One region of the Colwellia sp. BRX10-4 genome, then DNA from elsewhere that is predicted to be linked to it. Evidence: predicted binding sites of a transcription regulator. Region 1 holds the regulator's gene; each other region holds the start of a gene.

Region 1 (3,290 bases):
AAGCTTCTAAGTATTCGGGAAGGATATGTTCAGGAAAACCGGGTTGTTTTTGATCAAGATTAACGGCAACAATATCAAAATGAATAGGCGCTGATTCTTTTAACAACATTAAAATAGCCAGTAGGGCGTAACTGTCTTTACCACCTGATACGCACACCATTATTTTATCGCCATCTTCTATCATATTATATTGCGCGATAGCTTGGCCAACATGTCGTCTTAAGCGCTTCTCAAGTTTACTCAGCTGTATTTTTTGGCTGGGTGTTAAAGATGTTATTGGTGTCGCTGATTGAGCGCTCATAGTGTTCCCTAGAGATATTTAAAATAAAAAAGTATGAATTTTACGGCGCGTAGTATAGCAAAAAGCCAAGAAAACCCTCGGCTTTTTAATGGATATTTACATATTTCAATATTAAGCTAGTGGAGAGAGGTAACCATCAGGTTTTATCGCTAAAACATCACAGTTAAGGCGGTCAATGACATGCTCTGCAGTATTACCGATAAGTGCTGCTGAAATCCCTGTTCGACCTATAGTGCCTAACACGACTAATTCAGCATCAATGTGCTTAGAAATACTTTGAATAACATCTTCAGGTAAACCTTCTTTAACATGGGTATTTTTGAGTGGAATATTAAAGCTATTAGCATGGTCTTTCATCGCACTTTTGTGATGATTAAACATCGTGTCGTTATATTCAGAGGCGTTAAACTCTGGAATTTCAATGGCAATATTTACTGGTGTACCCGGATAAGAATTCACTAAGTGTACATTGGCTTTAATAAGTGAAGAAAACACTATTGATTCTTGGGTTAACTTATTATTGAGCGCTTTGTGCTCATCATCATCGCTACCAATATTGAGTGCGGTAAGTAAATTACCATTACTTGGCCAACTATGGTCTTTAACCAGTAATACTGGGCAGGGACATTTCCTTAAGATATGCCAATCTGTTGGTGTAAAAATCACCGACTTTAGCTTGTCATGTTGATGGGTGCCTTTGATGACAATATCGAAGTTTTCAGTCAGTACTTTTTTGATGATCTTTTCAAATGGACGATTATGCCAAATAATACAGGTATCTATGGTTATGTCTTCGTGATCAGTTTCTGCAATCTTTTCGTCTAACCATAGTTTACGATCATTAATAACCGATTGACGCATTGCTTCTCGCTCTTCACCAGAAAGCATGGTGGTCATTTCATAAGATAAATCATAAATAGTTAAAAATGCAGTAATCTGTCCGCCACTATGTCGTGCTAATTCAATCGCACGTTTCAACGCTTTTTGATTTTCAGTGGTTGGATCAATAACGGCTAATATTTTTTTATACTTATCCATAATATTTACTCCCTACTTATTAAATAATATTAATAATAGACCATAATTAATAGATATTATTTGCTTTAAATCATAATATTTCAATAAAAAAAATGCTTAACATCTTTAATGTTAAGCATTTATCTATAATTATTTAAAAAAGCGATAAACTATAGCGAAGCACACTCGTTAAGTTTAACCATATCAAGTATTGTAATGAGCTTTCCATCTACTGTGATTAATTCATTTTTTTGGAAACGATTTAACAACCTACTGATGGTTTCAACCGTTAAACCAATATAATTACCAATGTCACTGCGCGTCATCGTTAGGCGAAAATCTGTCAGTGACATACCGCGTGCATGATAGCGACTAGCTAAGGTTGAAATAAAAGTCGCTAAGCGTTGCTCAGCATTTTTGCGGTTAAGTAGCGTTAGCATTTCTTGATCGGCGCGGATCTCGGAACTCATCATGCGAAGAATTTGTTTTTTTAGCTTAGGCATCGTATTCGATAATGAATCTAAAGTATTGTAAGGTATCTCACAGACCATAGATGTTTCTAAGGCTTTTGCAAAACTAGGGTGCTCTGACTCAGCAATAGCATCAAAACCTAATAAATCACCCGCTAAATGAAAACCGGTAATTTGTTCTTCACCTTGTTCATTTACTGTAAATGTTTTGAATGTTCCAGAGCGAATAGCGTATAAAGCTTGCATTTTATCGCCATCTTGGAAAATTTGTTCGCCTTTATGGATAGGGCGTTTACGGTCAATAATACTGTCTAGTGTATCAAGTTCTTTATCATTTAAAGAGAAAGGTAAACACAGCTCGCTGATACTACAGTTTTGACAATGGATATGTTGAGATGTAGAACATGGCTTTTTATACATATTAACCTAAATGATTTATCCCTAATTTATCGATCATATTAAAACAATTGCTGATATGCAAACATTAAACTGTATGTACCATATGTAATTATCATTAGCGCCATTATTTTCTTGAATTTCGTATTAGTTAACAACGACTTTATACCAAAAGAGCCAAGTGAAAGACTTAACAAGGCTGGTAAAGTACCTAAACCAAAACTGGTCATTATTAGAGCGCCACTAAGAGCACTTCCACTGGCTAAGGACCAAGTTAATGTCGAGTAGACTAAACCACAGGGTAACCATCCCCAAATTGCTCCTAATGCTAGCGCTTGTTTAGCATTATTAATGGGAATAAACTTTTTACTTAACGGAGATAGATAGCGCCAAAGGAACTTACCTATTTTTTCAACTTTTGATAACCACATTAACCATTGGCCTAAATACAAGCCTAATAAAATTAAAAATACAGCTGCAAATAACCGAAAAAAACCTAATGGAACGCCAATGTTTTTGATGGCAATAGAACTACTAAATCCAACTATTGCTCCAATTAAGCTATAAGAAAAAATTCGGCCAACATTATATGCACCGACCAGCTTAAATTTATCGCAGCCTTGTTGTTGCGGCGATATAGCAGATGTTAACATCGTTGTTATGCCACCACACATACCGATACAATGTCCCGAACCTAACAAGCCGATGATGAATGCTGATAAATAATCAATACTCAACATGGTTATTATTTACTACCCGTATCATTTTTAGCTGTATTTTCGCTATGGGTTTCAGTGGTCTTTTTTGTGGTAATATTTTCATCTTCATCAAACAAGATACTCATCCCTTGTTTCTCTAAATCATCAAACTGCTCAGTCTTTACTGCCCAGAAAAACAAATAAATAGCGATAGAGGTTAGTATTATCGCTATGGGGATCAAAATATAAATAATGCTCATGGTTTTTATGCTCTATTATAAGTTTTCGTTTACTTTTTCAATAAACGTAATGAGTTAGTGATAACCAATATCGAACTAGCAGACATACCTATAACCGCTATATAGGGGGTAATGTAGCCTGAAACAGCAAGCGGCAATACGATAGCAT
Region 2 (3,290 bases), on a different contig from region 1:
CCAGGTCGAGCTAATATCGCGACCCATTGTTTATCTGCCGAAATCATCACACTCGGTTGCCTTGGGGCATCAACGAGATCTGCAAGTTGCTTGGGGGGTATTTTAAAGCCGCTATCAGCAAAAGCACTTTGGCTTAATATAAGCGTAATTAATATAAAAAGCATATGTTTCAATTAGATATTCCTTTTCTTTAGTTGAAATTCTAATTTACCATAACATAGGTAATTTCAATTTTTTGGTCTTTATATCAACATTTTATTTACAAAACACCTAAGGTCGCAATAATTACTTTATAATTAGGCCAGAAACATCCGATAGCACTTCAACTTAATCTTGCTTAGGTTACAATCTAGCAAGACATAAAAACCAATCAATTCGTCCTAAGGAAATTCATGAATCAGTTACTACGTGCCGACGATAAAGGTACATCACTTTTTATCATCAACAAAAATAACTATAACGACTGGTTAAGCGAGCAAACCCAGCAAAACCAAGCATGGTTAGCCAATACTAATTATAAAGCTGAAGGTTTAGCGTTATTACCTAATACTCAAGGGGAGTTGTCGCTAGCAGTATTTGTTGTTGAAGATGCCAGACACTTCTTTGCCTGTGGCGAATTAATTAAGCAACTTCCTCCTGGTCAGTATTTGTTACATGCGACAGATGAACAGCAACAAGCCATCTGTTTTTCATGGCTAATGGGCGCCTATAAATTCGATCGTTATGTAACAAAAAACAAAAATAATGCCCCGCTTCCCTGCTTAGCCGTTAATAATCAAACCATAGTCGACAGTGCCATTAAATATGCCGAGGCAACGACTTTAGTCCGTGACTTAGTCAATACGCCAGCAGCTGATATGATGCCAATAGATCTTGGTGACTGTGCGCAAAACTTGGCTGATAGGTATCACGGCCAAGTTCAGCAAATTATTGGTGATGAACTTGTCGAACAAAATTACCCAACCATACATGCCGTTGGTCGCGCGAGTGCGCATGCACCTCGTTTAATTGACTTAACTTGGGGTAATAGCCATCACCCAAAAGTAACGTTAGTGGGTAAAGGCGTTTGCTTTGACAGTGGTGGTCTCGACTTAAAACCCGCTGCCGGTATGCGTAATATGAAAAAAGATATGGGCGGATCTGCACATGTCCTCGGATTAGCTCAATTAATTATGTCGCATAACCTACCGATTAATTTACGAGTACTCATTCCTGCGGTAGAAAATGCCGTGTCAAGCAATGCCATAAGACCTGGTGATGTTATTACTACACGCGCAGGTATTACCGTTGAAATTCACAACACTGATGCAGAAGGTCGCTTAGTATTGTGTGATGCTCTAACAGAAGCTGACACCGAACAGCCTGATTTAATTATTGATTTTGCAACCCTCACTGGCGCAATGCGTGTTGCTTTAGGCACAGAATTACCAGGGTTTTTCTCAACAAGCGATGAAGTTGCTGCAGGTATTACCCAAGCGGGCAGCAAAATTAGCGATCCGGTCTGGCGTATGCCGCTTTATAGCCCATACGGTGATTTACTGAAAAGCTCTATTGCTGATATGACCAATTGCGCCGCAATACCCTTTGGTGGTGCAATTACCGCGGCATTATATCTACAAGAGTTTGTAAAAAAAGAGACTGATTGGGTTCACTTTGATGTGATGGCATTTAATATCAGAGCTTTACCAGGGCGCCCCCTTGGCGGCGAAGCTTTCGGTATTCGCGCCGTATTTGATTACTTACAAGCTAAGTATAAATAACCAATTAAAACCACATCACCATAAAAGTTAATAACTGCGGTGCTTTTGCGCCGCATTTATTCATAAATTTCTGTCGCTACCAAAGCTAGTTTTTATTAATACTTTCCCCATTTTTCTGTCGGTACCTCACTTAACAACACCTTGCTTTATCACGAGCTGAGTGACTCACTTAACAATCAAAAAAAAGCCATAATATTCAAAATAACACTTGATCTAAATCAACAAAGGTTTAAACTTTCAGAAATTACTGAAAGTTCAGAATACTTAATTATGATTATGACAGCTAAAATTGAATCGTTCGTTATGCACTGTGGTGAAATGGGCAGTCGCTGGGGCTTTAACCGCACCGTTGGTCAAATGTATGGTTTATTAATTATTCACAATGATTCACTCACTGCGCTACAAATATCAGAAGCCCTCAACATTTCTCGCGGTAATGTCAGTATGGGTATTAAAGAATTACAGTCTTGGCGCTTAGTTCAAGTACAACATAAACCCAAAGATCGCAAAGAATATTACTCACCGGCTGGGTCTATTTGGGAAATGGCAATACGTGTCTTTGAAGAACGTCGCAAACGTGAGGTTGACCCTACCCTGTCACTATTACGCGATAACCTTTTAGATGAACCCGCTAACCCTCAAGAACAATATGCACAGCAAAAAATGCATGAGATGCATGACCTACTTGAAACGATTACCCATTGGGCGGCAGAACTACAAAGTATGAGCCCAGAAAAGCTTAATACATTAATGAAACTTGGCGCCGGTGTCAGTAAAGTTATTGATATAAAAGATAAACTTTTAAATAAAAACTAAATTGTTACTTTGACTTTTTTGAAGCTAACACATTAATGTTGTAAAAAATTGTCACTTTAAACGTTAAACCCGTTGATACTATTCGTGTTTTCTAGGGTTTATGGAGTAAATCATGTTAGAAACCTTAATGCTTTCACGCATCCAGTTTGCCGCTAATATTAGCTTTCATATCCTGTTTCCAACAATAACCATCGCACTGAGCTGGTTTTTGTTTTATTTCAAATTACGCTTTGACCAAACCAATGATCCTATCTGGATGCGAGCCTACCGTTTTTGGGTCAAAATATTTGCCCTTACCTTCGCAATAGGCGTGGTTACCGGTATTACTATGTCGTTTCAATTTGGCACTAACTGGCCAAAATTTATGGAGACAGTCGGTAATATAGCGGGACCATTATTGGGTTATGAAGTACTCACTGCTTTCTTTTTAGAGGCTGGTTTTTTAGGCATTATGTTATTTGGTATGAATCGAGTTTCGGCTCGAGTACATACATTATCAACGTTAATTGTCGCTTTTGGTACCAGTTTATCGTCATTTTGGATCTTAGCACTTAACTCTTGGATGCAAACGCCTCAAGGTCATGAGATGCGCGATGGTGTCGCATTTCCCGTTGACTGGTTTGCTATTATTTTCAACCCGTCATTCCCTTACAAATTGTCTCATATGCTGGTTGCCTCTGGTTTAACGGCGGCATTTTTAGTTGCCGGTATAAG
Region 3 (3,290 bases), on a different contig from region 1:
TTCAATCCATTGTAAGTGCCAGGTACTACTATCATGCCTAAATCGTGCGGGTTACCTAACGAATAAAGCTCTTCGCCTTTTTGGGGAACACGCTTTGAAATTTTAAAGAAAGGCATTTCGCCATTAGTCGTTCTTTTTACTAAAGCTAGATCATTGATAACATCAACACTTTGTAAAGTAAGTGGCGCTTTTTTACCTTGGTGATCAAAAATTTCAATCGTGTACTTATTGGGATGACGCGCATAACCAGAAATAACGTGATAATTGGTCGCAATTAAACCGTCGGCACTAATTTGAAAACCAGATCCAATTGATGACTTTTCACCGCTGGCGATGTCTATAAGTCTTATTTGATAAAGTGACGGAGCAAGTTGTTTGAATATTTCTTCTGCTTGTTCGGTGGCATAACTTATTGTGCTAATACACAATAAAATTAAGGTAGTTAAACCTTTCATTTATATTCCTTATTTTGAGTCTTAGTTCATTGTGCCATTGTTAAGTTAATTGTCATCTATTATCCCCAAATAAAGTAAATTCTCTTTGTTGTTTGTCAATGTATTGTATAGTTAAGAATAAGGTGGATAAAAGGTAGCATAATGAAAATAGCCAGCATCATGACCAAAGCATTTGTTAGCGTCTCTTTGGACGATACGTTATTGACGATAAAAAATATTTTTAAATATGCTAATTTTCATCATTTACTGGTCGTTGATAATAAACAATTATCAGGGGTTATTTCAGACAGAGATCTTCTCAAAGCACTTAGTCCTAATATTGGCACTGCCGCCGAGCTCCCAAGAGATGCAGCAACCTTAAACAAGAAAGCGCATCAAATACTGAATCGCAAATTGATCACCTTAACGCCTAACGCTAATGTTTTTGATGCCATTGATATTTTTAATCAGACTAAAACATCATGTATTCCTATTGTTGATGAAAATAGCATTCCCGTTGGCATATTAACTTGGCGAGATATCATGAAAACGTTAGGAGATAAAAATGCAGAGCGACATAATTAAGTTAATAAGTTATTAACTATTGTCTGAGTTTCAAGCAATTATGTTGCTTAAAGTAAATCAGCCTGCAAAACAGTCGCTGGAAAAGTAACTGCCGTTAGTAGGTTCAATTAATCTGCTTTGAAAATAAGCTAGTTGTGCACTTTTTGCTTTTAACGCTAATCAGCTCTGTAACTAAGGTTTTTTGTTAAATAACGATTACCCTACTAAAATGTCTTATTTGACTTAGGTCAAGTAAGACATTTTTTATTGCGACATTATGTCGCACTTCACTGTTTTTACTTTGTTTTTACTTTGTTTTTATTGATTATAGCTAACACAATAGTATTAATTCTATTTGGCATACTCAAACAAGTAAGTGAAAAAACTATGACGTTTTCAATTAAACCCATTGCTTTAGCAATAAACTCTTCGCTATTTTTACCGAAGCTGTGTAGATAAATCCAGTTATATTTTTAATACGATTATATTGAAGGCTTGCTAAACTATTAAATTTTAAATCAAGTTTATAAGTAGATTAATTTAAGCTGATTTAGATCAATTACGCCGTTATATACGCTTGCTGAAAAGTTAATAGTAAAGTAGAATCAAATGATAATCATTATTATTTGAGTTGTTCTTTATGACCCTTTCACAATTGACGCGTACCCAACGAGCGGTGATCCGCACGTTGCCAACAAATTTCGATTTGACTTCAAAGTTAATCGAGCAGGGTTTTGCGTTAAAAACTGAGATATCATTAGCCCATAAAGCACCATTTAATGGGCCACTTGCCTTTCATCTCCATGGTACTAAAATTTGCTTAGCAACGAGTATTGCTCAACAAATAGGTATAGAAATCGTCTAATGTCACAAGCTTTACATTTGGCTCTAGTTGGCTTTGCCAATTCAGGAAAAAGCACGTTTTTTAATGCTCTAACGGGCGCAAAACAACAAACAGGAAACTGGACTGGCGTCACTGTAGCGACAAAACAGCAGCCCTTCTCATTTAATAATGCGCAAGTTTTACTTTCAGACTTACCCGGCGTTAGTTCTCTCGCCACTCGAACTGAACAAAGTAAAGACCTGACTATTACCCAAGATTTCCTCAAAAATAACGACATTGATTGTTTAATTAATGTCGTCGATGCGACGCAATTAAAGCGTCAGTTGTATTTAACGACTCAGCTACTTGAACTCGGTTTACCGGTATTATTGGTTATCAATAAATCTGATCGAAAAGAAGCGCAAACCGTTGATATAAATATTTTAGCAAAAGAACTTGGTTGTAAAGTTATTATTGCTAACAGCTTAGCTAAAGATACCTTAAAACAAGTAGAACAGGCTTTACTTGAATTACCTAAAGCAAGTGAACGTCCAAAAAAATTAATTTTATCAGCAGATATTGTCAATAAACTCGCTGATAAAAACTCAACTGAAGTGTTAATTGATCTTGAATGTGGCGCTTGTAATGATCAAGGTGGCTGTCAGCAAACTAATACAGATGCTATTAGTATTATGCAGGCGCGTTACGAATTTATTCAGCAGTTATTGATCGATGTTAAAAAGGATATACCGGCTTCCAAAAAAGCACCGGCAATAAGTTTAAGTGACCGCCTTGACCATTTTATCCTTCATCCTTGGTTAGGTGTGCCCGTTTTTCTTAGCATGATGTACTTATTGTTTATGTTTGCTATTAATGTGGGTAGCGCTTTTATCGACTTTTTTGATATTTTAGCCGGCGCTATTTTTGTCGATTACCCGCAAAGATTTTTATCAAGTTATGATTTACCTCAGTGGTTGCTAACCTTAATTGAAGGAGCTGGCTTAGGTATTCAAACGGTCGCGACTTTTATTCCAATCATCGCTTGTTTATTTATTGGCTTATCGATTTTAGAAAGCAGTGGATACCTAGCGCGTGCAGCGTTTGTGGTTGACAGTGCTATGCAAAAAATTGGTTTACCCGGTAAAGCTTTTGTCCCTTTAATTGTTGGTTTTGGTTGTACGGTTCCGGCTGTAATGTCGGCACGAATTCTTGACAGTGAGCGTGAACGTATCACCACTATAATGATGTCACCGTTTATGTCGTGTGGGGCACGTTTACCGGTATATGCTTTATTTGCTGCGGCATTTTTTCCTGATTCTGGGCAAAACTTAGTTTTCTTATTGTACTTAATCGGTATAGCGGCAGCACTATTTACAGGGTTTTTATTAAAGCACACCGTATTAATGGGCAAAAATTCTGTCAATATTATGGAATTACCGCTCTATGAAATACCTAAGCTTTCTTATCTC

The links. Region 1 encodes FNR, which switches genes on or off when oxygen is low (the NO sensors DNR and NnrR bind a similar motif). Its sites were predicted from a motif close to TTGATCTAGATCAA; they were not measured.
Region 2: a site for FNR is predicted at 1,969-1,982, ahead of H4J67_RS17905 (GbsR/MarR family transcriptional regulator). Genes of this name have one in related genera too.
Region 3: a site for FNR is predicted at 1,544-1,557, ahead of H4J67_RS09810 (FeoA family protein). Genes of this name have one in related genera too.

Annotation. Positions count from the first base shown of each region.
Region 1 is NZ_JACGVZ010000022.1:29,847-33,136, reverse strand. Features, by position in the region: gene ttcA (tRNA 2-thiocytidine(32) synthetase TtcA) at 1-301, opposite strand, end outside; gene uspE (universal stress protein UspE) at 413-1,339, opposite strand; gene fnr (fumarate/nitrate reduction transcriptional regulator Fnr) at 1,489-2,208, opposite strand; gene H4J67_RS15465 (sulfite exporter TauE/SafE family protein) at 2,247-2,924, opposite strand; gene ccoS (cbb3-type cytochrome oxidase assembly protein CcoS) at 2,930-3,142, opposite strand; gene H4J67_RS15455 (heavy metal translocating P-type ATPase) at 3,172-3,290, opposite strand, start outside.
Region 2 is NZ_JACGVZ010000032.1:15,501-18,790, forward strand. Features, by position in the region: gene H4J67_RS17895 (S9 family peptidase) at 1-164, opposite strand, end outside; gene H4J67_RS17900 (M17 family metallopeptidase) at 393-1,760, shown strand; gene H4J67_RS17905 (GbsR/MarR family transcriptional regulator) at 2,031-2,576, shown strand; gene H4J67_RS17910 (cytochrome ubiquinol oxidase subunit I) at 2,689-3,290, shown strand, end outside.
Region 3 is NZ_JACGVZ010000010.1:26,187-29,476, forward strand. Features, by position in the region: gene H4J67_RS09800 (serine protease) at 1-455, opposite strand, end outside; gene H4J67_RS09805 (CBS domain-containing protein) at 597-1,019, shown strand; gene H4J67_RS09810 (FeoA family protein) at 1,639-1,863, shown strand; gene feoB (ferrous iron transport protein B) at 1,863-3,290, shown strand, end outside.